3 regions of the Bacillus sp. Pc3 genome follow, and region 3 is predicted to be linked to each of the others. Evidence: a T-box and tRNA genes for the amino acid it is inferred to sense, from the RefSeq annotation. Region 3 holds a T-box; the other regions hold tRNA genes.
The links. A T-box is a leader RNA that pairs with one kind of tRNA and senses whether it is charged. The one in region 3 lies ahead of ileS (isoleucine--tRNA ligase), so its partner is inferred to be a tRNA-Ile.

Region 1: it has a tRNA-Ile gene. The T-box ahead of ileS (isoleucine--tRNA ligase) is inferred to sense a tRNA for this amino acid. The anticodon was not compared.
Region 2: it has a tRNA-Ile gene. The T-box ahead of ileS (isoleucine--tRNA ligase) is inferred to sense a tRNA for this amino acid. The anticodon was not compared.

The regions. Positions count from the first base shown of each region.
Region 1 is NZ_CP010406.1:3,080,082-3,083,328, reverse strand. Features, by position in the region: gene SB24_RS14830 (TraR/DksA C4-type zinc finger protein) at 1-65, shown strand, start outside; gene SB24_RS14825 (TspO/MBR family protein) at 222-692, shown strand; tRNA gene SB24_RS14820 (tRNA-Glu) at 728-799, opposite strand; tRNA gene SB24_RS14815 (tRNA-Ser) at 803-893, opposite strand; tRNA gene SB24_RS14810 (tRNA-Asn) at 897-971, opposite strand; tRNA gene SB24_RS14805 (tRNA-Ile) at 982-1,058, opposite strand; tRNA gene SB24_RS14800 (tRNA-Gly) at 1,074-1,147, opposite strand; tRNA gene SB24_RS14795 (tRNA-His) at 1,156-1,231, opposite strand; tRNA gene SB24_RS14790 (tRNA-Phe) at 1,252-1,327, opposite strand; tRNA gene SB24_RS14785 (tRNA-Asp) at 1,338-1,414, opposite strand; tRNA gene SB24_RS14780 (tRNA-Met) at 1,422-1,498, opposite strand; tRNA gene SB24_RS14775 (tRNA-Ser) at 1,518-1,610, opposite strand; tRNA gene SB24_RS14770 (tRNA-Ile) at 1,618-1,694, opposite strand; tRNA gene SB24_RS14765 (tRNA-Met) at 1,697-1,773, opposite strand; tRNA gene SB24_RS14760 (tRNA-Ala) at 1,793-1,865, opposite strand; tRNA gene SB24_RS14755 (tRNA-Pro) at 1,870-1,946, opposite strand; tRNA gene SB24_RS14750 (tRNA-Arg) at 1,964-2,040, opposite strand; tRNA gene SB24_RS14745 (tRNA-Leu) at 2,050-2,135, opposite strand; tRNA gene SB24_RS14740 (tRNA-Gly) at 2,155-2,229, opposite strand; tRNA gene SB24_RS14735 (tRNA-Leu) at 2,239-2,322, opposite strand; tRNA gene SB24_RS14730 (tRNA-Lys) at 2,333-2,408, opposite strand; tRNA gene SB24_RS14725 (tRNA-Thr) at 2,446-2,521, opposite strand; tRNA gene SB24_RS14720 (tRNA-Val) at 2,551-2,626, opposite strand; rRNA gene rrf (5S ribosomal RNA) at 2,650-2,765, opposite strand; rRNA gene SB24_RS14710 (23S ribosomal RNA) at 2,816-3,247, opposite strand, start outside.
Region 2 is NZ_CP010406.1:1,960,605-1,963,851, forward strand. Features, by position in the region: rRNA gene SB24_RS09215 (16S ribosomal RNA) at 1-763, opposite strand, end outside; tRNA gene SB24_RS09220 (tRNA-Ala) at 929-1,004, opposite strand; tRNA gene SB24_RS09225 (tRNA-Pro) at 1,009-1,085, opposite strand; tRNA gene SB24_RS09230 (tRNA-Arg) at 1,102-1,178, opposite strand; tRNA gene SB24_RS09235 (tRNA-Leu) at 1,190-1,275, opposite strand; tRNA gene SB24_RS09240 (tRNA-Gly) at 1,290-1,364, opposite strand; tRNA gene SB24_RS09245 (tRNA-Leu) at 1,389-1,470, opposite strand; tRNA gene SB24_RS09250 (tRNA-Lys) at 1,477-1,552, opposite strand; tRNA gene SB24_RS09255 (tRNA-Thr) at 1,589-1,664, opposite strand; tRNA gene SB24_RS09260 (tRNA-Val) at 1,670-1,745, opposite strand; tRNA gene SB24_RS09265 (tRNA-Ile) at 1,760-1,836, opposite strand; rRNA gene SB24_RS09270 (16S ribosomal RNA) at 1,937-3,247, opposite strand, start outside.
Region 3 is NZ_CP010406.1:528,135-531,381, forward strand. Features, by position in the region: gene ileS (isoleucine--tRNA ligase) at 1-1,166, opposite strand, end outside; T-box leader at 1,219-1,445, opposite strand; gene divIVA (septum site-determining protein DivIVA) at 1,508-2,002, opposite strand; gene SB24_RS02085 (YlmH family RNA-binding protein) at 2,097-2,867, opposite strand; gene SB24_RS02090 (YggT family protein) at 2,929-3,207, opposite strand; gene sepF (cell division protein SepF) at 3,214-3,247, opposite strand, start outside.

The DNA of each region.
Region 1 (3,247 bases), 1.4 Mb from region 3:
AATATGAACAGGAACTGGACGAAGAAGGAATTATGACGACCTTTGGCGATCTTCATGCTGATTAAAACCCCGGCCTGCCGGGGTTTTTGAATACAAATAAATGGTTTGATGCATTTTCACACTGAAAACTCATACACTTAATGATGCATAAACCTTTTAAAAGGTTTAATCTTTCCAAAAAAGGGAACTAACGTATTGACATTGAATGACGGAGGGAACAAATGAAAAAGAAGTATATCGGTGCGATTATTGTATTTATCATTACATATGTCTTGTTTTCTTTAGCGGGGGTTCTCTTTCCCATCGACCGGGAATGGTATGACGCGCTGCAAAAACCTGACTGGACGCCGAGCGGATCAGTGATCGGCATCATATGGGCGGTTTTGTTTGCGCTTATTTCGCTCTCAGCAGCCTTGATATACGCAAAGTTTTCATGTAAAGAATCCAAAGCTTTTTGGGTGATGCTTCTCATCAATTATATCGTGAATCAAGGATTCAGCTATTTTCAATTCACACAGAAAAATTTGCTTGCTGCATCTATCGATTGCCTGCTTGTGGCTGTGACAACACTCATTCTGTTGCTCATTGCCGGTAAATACAGTAAAGCTTCAGCCTGGCTTCTGGTTCCTTATTTATTATGGAGCGCTTTTGCCACATACTTGTCTTTTACCATTTACACTATGAACGCATAATAAAAAACCTTGCATAGTATGCAAGGTTTTTTTAATGACCCGTACGGGATTCGAACCCGTGTTACCGCCGTGAAAGGGCGGTGTCTTAACCGCTTGACCAACGGGCCTTATGGCGGAGAAGGAGGGATTTGAACCCTCGCGCCGCTTACACGACCTACACCCTTAGCAGGGGCGCCTCTTCAGCCACTTGAGTACTTCTCCGTATGGCTCCACAGGCAGGATTCGAACCTGCGACCGATCGGTTAACAGCCGATAGCTCTACCACTGAGCTACTGTGGAAAAATCATCATGGTGGGCCTGAGTGGACTCGAACCACCGACCTCACGCTTATCAGGCGTGCGCTCTAACCAGCTGAGCTACAGGCCCATGACAATATAAAAATGGAGCGGGTGATGGGAATCGAACCCACGACATCAGCTTGGAAGGCTGAGGTTTTACCACTAAACTACACCCGCATGTTGTTTGGGGCGATTGATGGGAATCGAACCCACGAGTGCCAGAGCCACAATCTGGTGCGTTAACCACTTCGCCACAACCGCCAAAACAATATTAAATTAAATGGTGGCTCGGGACGGAATCGAACCGCCGACACACGGATTTTCAGTCCGTTGCTCTACCAACTGAGCTACCGAGCCTTTTTATAAATGGCGGTCCGGACGGGACTCGAACCCGCGACCTCCTGCGTGACAGGCAGGCATTCTAACCAACTGAACTACCGGACCATTTTTTTGGTTGCGGGGGCAGGATTTGAACCTGCGACCTTCGGGTTATGAGCCCGACGAGCTACCGAACTGCTCCACCCCGCGATGATAATTAAATTAGATATGGCGGAGGAAGAGGGATTCGAACCCCCGCGGGCTTTGACACCCCTGTCGGTTTTCAAGACCGATCCCTTCAGCCAGACTTGGGTATTCCTCCGTATAAGTGGTGGACCTTGTAGGACTCGAACCTACGACCGGACGGTTATGAGCCGTCTGCTCTAACCAACTGAGCTAAAGGTCCAATGGTAGCGGCGGAGGGGATCGAACCCCCGACCTCACGGGTATGAACCGTACGCTCTAGCCAGCTGAGCTACACCGCCAAAAACAATTAAAATCAAGTGGAGCCTAGCGGGATCGAACCGCTGACCTCCTGCGTGCAAAGCAGGCGCTCTCCCAGCTGAGCTAAGGCCCCAAAATGGTCGGGAAGACAGGATTCGAACCTGCGACCCCATGGTCCCAAACCATGTGCTCTACCAAGCTGAGCTACTTCCCGTTTTTCAAAAGTATGTATGGCGCGCCCGAGAGGAGTCGAACCCCTAACCTTTTGATCCGTAGTCAAACGCTCTATCCAATTGAGCTACGGGCGCAACAATAAGTGCCGAGGGCCGGACTTGAACCGGCACGGTAGTCACCTACCGCAGGATTTTAAGTCCTGTGTGTCTGCCAATTCCACCACCCCGGCATGGATGATATAGTATAGTTGGAGCGGAAGACGGGATTCGAACCCGCGACCCCCACCTTGGCAAGGTGATGTTCTACCACTGAACTACTTCCGCGTTTGGCAATGCGGATGAAGGGACTTGAACCCCCACGTCTGTAAAGACACTAGAGCCTGATTCTAGCGCGTCTGCCAATTCCGCCACATCCGCAAGAAAAACATGGTGAGCCATGAAGGACTCGAACCTTCGACCCTCTGATTAAAAGTCAGATGCTCTACCAACTGAGCTAATGGCTCTTATTACAAGAGACTTATATAGTATAACATATAAAGGTGGTGCCGGCAAGAGGACTTGAACCCCCAACCTACTGATTACAAGTCAGTTGCTCTACCAATTGAGCTACACCGGCTTAATACGCCAACTTATGTATGATAGGAATGGTGGAGGATGACGGGCTCGAACCGCCGACCCTCTGCTTGTAAGGCAGATGCTCTCCCAGCTGAGCTAATCCTCCATATATTACACTTACGTGTAATAGCTTGGCGGCGTCCTACTCTCACAGGGGGAAACCCCCGACTACCATCGGCGCTGAAGAGCTTAACTTCCGTGTTCGGCATGGGAACGGGTGTGACCTCTTCGCTATCGCCACCAAACCATTGAGAGTGTTCTCTCAAAACTAGATAACAGTAAGCATACATTCAAATTGGTTAAGTCCTCGATCGATTAGTATCTGTCAGCTCCATGTGTCGCCACACTTCCACCTCAGACCTATCAACCTGATCATCTTTCAGGGATCTTACTTCCTTGCGGAATGGGAAATCTCATCTTGAGGGGGGCTTCATGCTTAGATGCTTTCAGCACTTATCCCGTCCGCACATAGCTACCCAGCGATGCCCTTGGCAGAACAACTGGTACACCAGCGGTGCGTCCATCCCGGTCCTCTCGTACTAAGGACAGCTCCTCTCAAATTTCCTGCGCCCGCGACGGATAGGGACCGAACTGTCTCACGACGTTCTGAACCCAGCTCGCGTACCGCTTTAATGGGCGAACAGCCCAACCCTTGGGACCGACTACAGCCCCAGGATGCGATGAGCCGACATCGAGGTGCCAAACCTCCCCGTCGATGTGGACTCTT
Region 2 (3,247 bases), 1.4 Mb from region 3:
GCGTCAGTTACAGACCAGAGAGTCGCCTTCGCCACTGGTGTTCCTCCACATCTCTACGCATTTCACCGCTACACGTGGAATTCCACTCTCCTCTTCTGCACTCAAGTTCCCCAGTTTCCAATGACCCTCCCCGGTTGAGCCGGGGGCTTTCACATCAGACTTAAGAAACCGCCTGCGAGCCCTTTACGCCCAATAATTCCGGACAACGCTTGCCACCTACGTATTACCGCGGCTGCTGGCACGTAGTTAGCCGTGGCTTTCTGGTTAGGTACCGTCAAGGTGCCGCCCTATTTGAACGGCACTTGTTCTTCCCTAACAACAGAGCTTTACGATCCGAAAACCTTCATCACTCACGCGGCGTTGCTCCGTCAGACTTTCGTCCATTGCGGAAGATTCCCTACTGCTGCCTCCCGTAGGAGTCTGGGCCGTGTCTCAGTCCCAGTGTGGCCGATCACCCTCTCAGGTCGGCTACGCATCGTCGCCTTGGTGAGCCGTTACCTCACCAACTAGCTAATGCGCCGCGGGTCCATCTGTAAGTGGTAGCCGAAGCCACCTTTTATGTCTGAACCATGCGGTTCAAACAACCATCCGGTATTAGCCCCGGTTTCCCGGAGTTATCCCAGTCTTACAGGCAGGTTACCCACGTGTTACTCACCCGTCCGCCGCTAACATCAGGGAGCAAGCTCCCATCTGTCCGCTCGACTTGCATGTATTAGGCACGCCGCCAGCGTTCGTCCTGAGCCAGGATCAAACTCTCCGATAAAGTAGTTTGACTGACTACGCACATCGCTGTGCGATTTATTTAAAACTTTGAATTAACAGGTACGTTTTGTCTTGTTTAGTTTTCAAAGATCATTTTGTTCACTTTCTCAAGCAACTTTTTAAGTATATAATAAGTTTCTTTTAAAGTCAACATATTTTTTATAAATGGTGGAGCCTAGCGGGATCGAACCGCTGACCTCCTGCGTGCAAAGCAGGCGCTCTCCCAGCTGAGCTAAGGCCCCGAAGTGGTCGGGAAGACAGGATTCGAACCTGCGACCCCATGGTCCCAAACCATGTGCTCTACCAAGCTGAGCTACTTCCCGATTTTTAAAAATATTATGGCGCGCCCGAGAGGAGTCGAACCCCTAACCTTTTGATCCGTAGTCAAACGCTCTATCCAATTGAGCTACGGGCGCATAACAATGAATGCCGAGGGCCGGACTTGAACCGGCACGGTAGTCACCTACCGCAGGATTTTAAGTCCTGTGTGTCTGCCAATTCCACCACCCCGGCGCGGATGGTATAGTTGGAGCGGAAGACGGGATTCGAACCCGCGACCCCCACCTTGGCAAGGTGGTGTTCTACCACTGAACTACTTCCGCATACAGGATAACTATCCTGTATAATGCGGGTGAAGGGACTTGAACCCCCACGTCATAAGACACTAGATCCTAAGTCTAGCGCGTCTGCCAATTCCGCCACACCCGCGTAACATGGTGAGCCATGAAGGACTCGAACCTTCGACCCTCTGATTAAAAGTCAGATGCTCTACCAACTGAGCTAATGGCTCTTTTTAAAAGACTTATGTTATTATCTTGTCCAAAAATGGTGCCGGCCAGAGGACTTGAACCCCCAACCTACTGATTACAAGTCAGTTGCTCTACCAATTGAGCTAGGCCGGCAAATATGGTGGAGGATGACGGGCTCGAACCGCCGACCCTCTGCTTGTAAGGCAGATGCTCTCCCAGCTGAGCTAAGGCCCCGTATTGGGTAAAGATGGTGGGCCTGAGTGGACTCGAACCACCGACCTCACGCTTATCAGGCGTGCGCTCTAACCAGCTGAGCTACAGGCCCATCTACCATATGAAAGAATCAAAGTTCCTTCAAAACTAAACAAGACAGGGAACGTTCTGTTTATAAGACCCAAGGTCTTATATTCCGTTAAAATCCTTAGAAAGGAGGTGATCCAGCCGCACCTTCCGATACGGCTACCTTGTTACGACTTCACCCCAATCATCTGTCCCACCTTCGGCGGCTGGCTCCATAAAGGTTACCTCACCGACTTCGGGTGTTACAAACTCTCGTGGTGTGACGGGCGGTGTGTACAAGGCCCGGGAACGTATTCACCGCGGCATGCTGATCCGCGATTACTAGCGATTCCAGCTTCACGCAGTCGAGTTGCAGACTGCGATCCGAACTGAGAACAGATTTGTGGGATTGGCTTAACCTCGCGGTTTCGCTGCCCTTTGTTCTGTCCATTGTAGCACGTGTGTAGCCCAGGTCATAAGGGGCATGATGATTTGACGTCATCCCCACCTTCCTCCGGTTTGTCACCGGCAGTCACCTTAGAGTGCCCAACTGAATGCTGGCAACTAAGATCAAGGGTTGCGCTCGTTGCGGGACTTAACCCAACATCTCACGACACGAGCTGACGACAACCATGCACCACCTGTCACTCTGCCCCCGAAGGGGACGTCCTATCTCTAGGATTGTCAGAGGATGTCAAGACCTGGTAAGGTTCTTCGCGTTGCTTCGAATTAAACCACATGCTCCACCGCTTGTGCGGGCCCCCGTCAATTCCTTTGAGTTTCAGTCTTGCGACCGTACTCCCCAGGCGGAGTGCTTAATGCGTTAGCTGCAGCACTAAGGGGCGGAAACCCCCTAACACTTAGCACTCATCGTTTACGGCGTGGACTACCAGGGTATCTAATCCTGTTCGCTCCCCACGCTTTCGCTCCTCAGCGTCAGTTACAGACCAGAGAGTCGCCTTCGCCACTGGTGTTCCTCCACATCTCTACGCATTTCACCGCTACACGTGGAATTCCACTCTCCTCTTCTGCACTCAAGTTCCCCAGTTTCCAATGACCCTCCCCGGTTGAGCCGGGGGCTTTCACATCAGACTTAAGAAACCGCCTGCGAGCCCTTTACGCCCAATAATTCCGGACAACGCTTGCCACCTACGTATTACCGCGGCTGCTGGCACGTAGTTAGCCGTGGCTTTCTGGTTAGGTACCGTCAAGGTGCCGCCCTATTTGAACGGCACTTGTTCTTCCCTAACAACAGAGCTTTACGATCCGAAAACCTTCATCACTCACGCGGCGTTGCTCCGTCAGACTTTCGTCCATTGCGGAAGATTCCCTACTGCTGCCTCCCGTAGGAGTCTGGGCCGTGTCTCAGTCCCAGTGTGGCCGATCACCCTCTCAGGTCGGCTACGCATCGTCGCCTTGGTGAGCCGTTACCTCACCAACTAGCTAATGCGCCGCGG
Region 3 (3,247 bases):
ATGAATTCAAGCTTCACAAGTGCGCCTTTTTCATCGAGCTGCTGTGTGATCGCTTTGTTTGCATCATCATAGAACATGCCTTCAAACCCAGGAGCTTCGCTTGTCATTACACCTTTTTCATCGACCGGGCAAAGCACATCTAAACCGTATTTTTGGCCAATGATAAAGTCATCTTCCCCATGTCCTGGCGCTGTATGAACACAGCCTGTTCCGGCATCAGTTGTTACGTGTTCACCAAGCATAACGAGAGAGTCTCTGCCATATAGCGGGTGTTCAGCGATAATGTTCTCAAGGTCTTTTCCTTTGACCGTTCTTGTCACTTCATACTGATCAAATCCGCATGCTGATGCAACACTTTCGACTAAGGCACTTGCTACGACAAAGCGGTCTTCACCTACTGCAATCACGCTGTACTCAAGATCAGGGTGCACTGAGATTCCGAGGTTCGCCGGAATTGTCCAAGGCGTTGTTGTCCAAATGATGATGCGCTCGCCGTTTTCAAGAACGCCTTTTCCGTCTTTTACACCAAAAGCGACGTAAATAGATGCTGAACGTTTGTCTTGATATTCGATCTCGGCTTCAGCCAGAGCAGACTCACTTGAAGGTGACCAGTTAACCGGTTTAAGGCCTTTGTAAATGTAGCCTCGTTTTGCCATTTCACCAAATACGCGGATTTGCTGCGCTTCGTATTCCGGTTTTAATGTCACGTATGGGTTTTCCCAGTCACCGCGGACACCAAGACGTTTGAATTGCTCACGCTGTCCCTCGATTTGCTTCCAAGCGTACTCTTCACATAGTTTGCGGAATTCCGCTACTGACATTTCTTTGCGGTTGACCTTTTTGTTTTTCGTCAGCGCCGTTTCAATCGGCAGTCCGTGCGTATCCCAGCCCGGCACGTACGGTGCGTTGTAGCCGCTCATTGACTTATAGCGGACGATGAAGTCTTTCAGGATTTTGTTCAGGGCATGGCCCATGTGGATGTCTCCGTTTGCATAAGGAGGTCCGTCATGCAATACGAATTTCGGGCGGTCTTTCGTCCGTTCTTGAACAAGACGGTAAATGTCCTGCTCCTCCCAGTCTTTTTGCATGTCCGGCTCACGATTCGGCAGATTTCCGCGCATCGGAAAATCTGTTTTTGGCATTAACAGCGTATCTTTGTAATCCATTTTCATTCCTCCACAACATTTTTCAGAAAATAAAAAAAAGCCCTCTCATCCCATAAGGGACGAGAAAGCTTATCTCGCGGTACCACCCTTTTAGAAAAAGCAAGCATACACTTTTTCCTCTTGAGCATCGTAACGTGATGAGCGTCCTAACCTACTGTGAGTTCAGCAAGGAAACTAAAGGGCTGATCTACATGATTCCGGCCATCCCGGACTCTCACCATCTCCGGGTCGCTATGAAGGCCTGAAGGAAACATGACTGTCCCTTTCAACCGTTTTTTCATCTGAATTTATGAACGTATTATATTCGACAAGCTAAGAAAATGTCAAGATAATCAGAGAATTTATTCCTTTTCCTCAAATACAGCGTCGACTTCATACTCAAGGAGATGATCCCAATCGTCATTTTTCAGAAGATCAAGCTGAGCTTCAATCAGCATTTGGAAACGTGTTCTGAAGACTTTAGACTGTTTTTTCAGCTCTTCAATTTCCATTGCGATTTTTCTTGATTTGGAAAGCGACTCATTGATGATGCGATCGGCATTTTTTTCTGCTTCACGGACGATCAGCTTCGCTTCCTTCTGCGAGTTGCGCTTTACGTCTTCTGCGGCTTCCTGGGCTACGAGAATTGATTTATTCAGCGTTTCTTCGATATTGGCAAAGTGGCCGATTTTTTCGTCCAGCTCGTTCACTTTCGCCTCAAGCTCCGTTTTTTTACGGAGTGCGATTTCGTAATCTTTTCTGACCTGCATTAAAAATTCATTTACTTCATCTTCATCATATCCGCGAAAACCTTTTGTAAACGTTTTGTTATGGATATCATTCGGCGTTAATGGCATATTGCCACCTCCATTTTTACATTTCAGTACGGTTATCTAGTTCACATTATAAAACAAATACGGCACAGATGGAGAAAAAAACTGAAAAAACGACTCATTTTTGCCGTTCAAATGTAACTTTCCATTTGTCTTTTTTCGTTTTTCCGTCAACTTTTGCCAAACTGCATCGTCCGAAGCCGCGAATCGAAAGCATGTCCCCTTCAGCAACCTGATAAGACGGATCTTCAATGGCTTTCCAATTCACCTTAACGAGCCCGTTTTTCACAAGCGCCTGCGCTTTCTGACGGGATTGCCTGCTCATTGAAGCGCAGACGGCGTCGAGACGCAATGAAGAAACCGTGTCATCCCTTATTTCGACATCTGAAGCGGGAATGTGAAGAGCGGAAAGCTCGATTTTCTCAAGCTTTACCGGCGCTTTGCCCGCCTTGGTCAGCTGAGTGCTGACAAAATCGGCGATTTCACCGGAGACGATCAGCTGCACGGCTTCCTCTGAGAAAATCAGATCGCCGTATTTCTGCCGCTTTAAGCCGATCCCCATTAATGATCCGAGAAGAGAGCGGTGGTCAATGCTGACGAATTTTTCAGCGTATTGAACGTCAAAAGCCCGAAGCTCAAAATCATCCTGTTCAGGTTCCATATATTCAGGGTATAAAATCGCGCGTTTGCGCTCAGCTCTGTCATATCCTCCGAAAAACGCAAGACCGCAGGCGTCGCCGATAACGGCTTTTACAATGACCTGTTCTCTGGGATCTAAGAAATCAGTCAGCTTCATCCGATACTGGTCCAGGACAATCTGTTTCCATTCAAGCACCTGATCAATAAAAGGCCGCTCGTCTTGTCTGAAGTGCTGGTAAATATCGCTCATGTTCTTTCCTTTCTATGTAAAGAGGCTTGGCTGGTGCCAAGCCCGTATCAAACTGTCGCATTCAAGTATACATTGCGATCATGCGGTATAGGCCCCAAAGTCCCGTCGTGGCAAACCGAAGCACGATAATCGCTACAATCGGGGATATATCCAGCATGGCAATGGGCGGAATGATCCTTCTGAACGGCTCTAAATACGGTTCGCAAATCGCTGCGAGAAACCGTCCGACCGCCGTTTCTCTCGTACTCGGCACCCATGACATAAAGATATAGATGATCAGGGCAAACGAGTAGATGTAAATTAAATAACTCAGAACGGAAAAAATTTGATAAAGAATCATCCTGCTTTACCACCTCTGATGTTCGTCTTCATTTATAAGC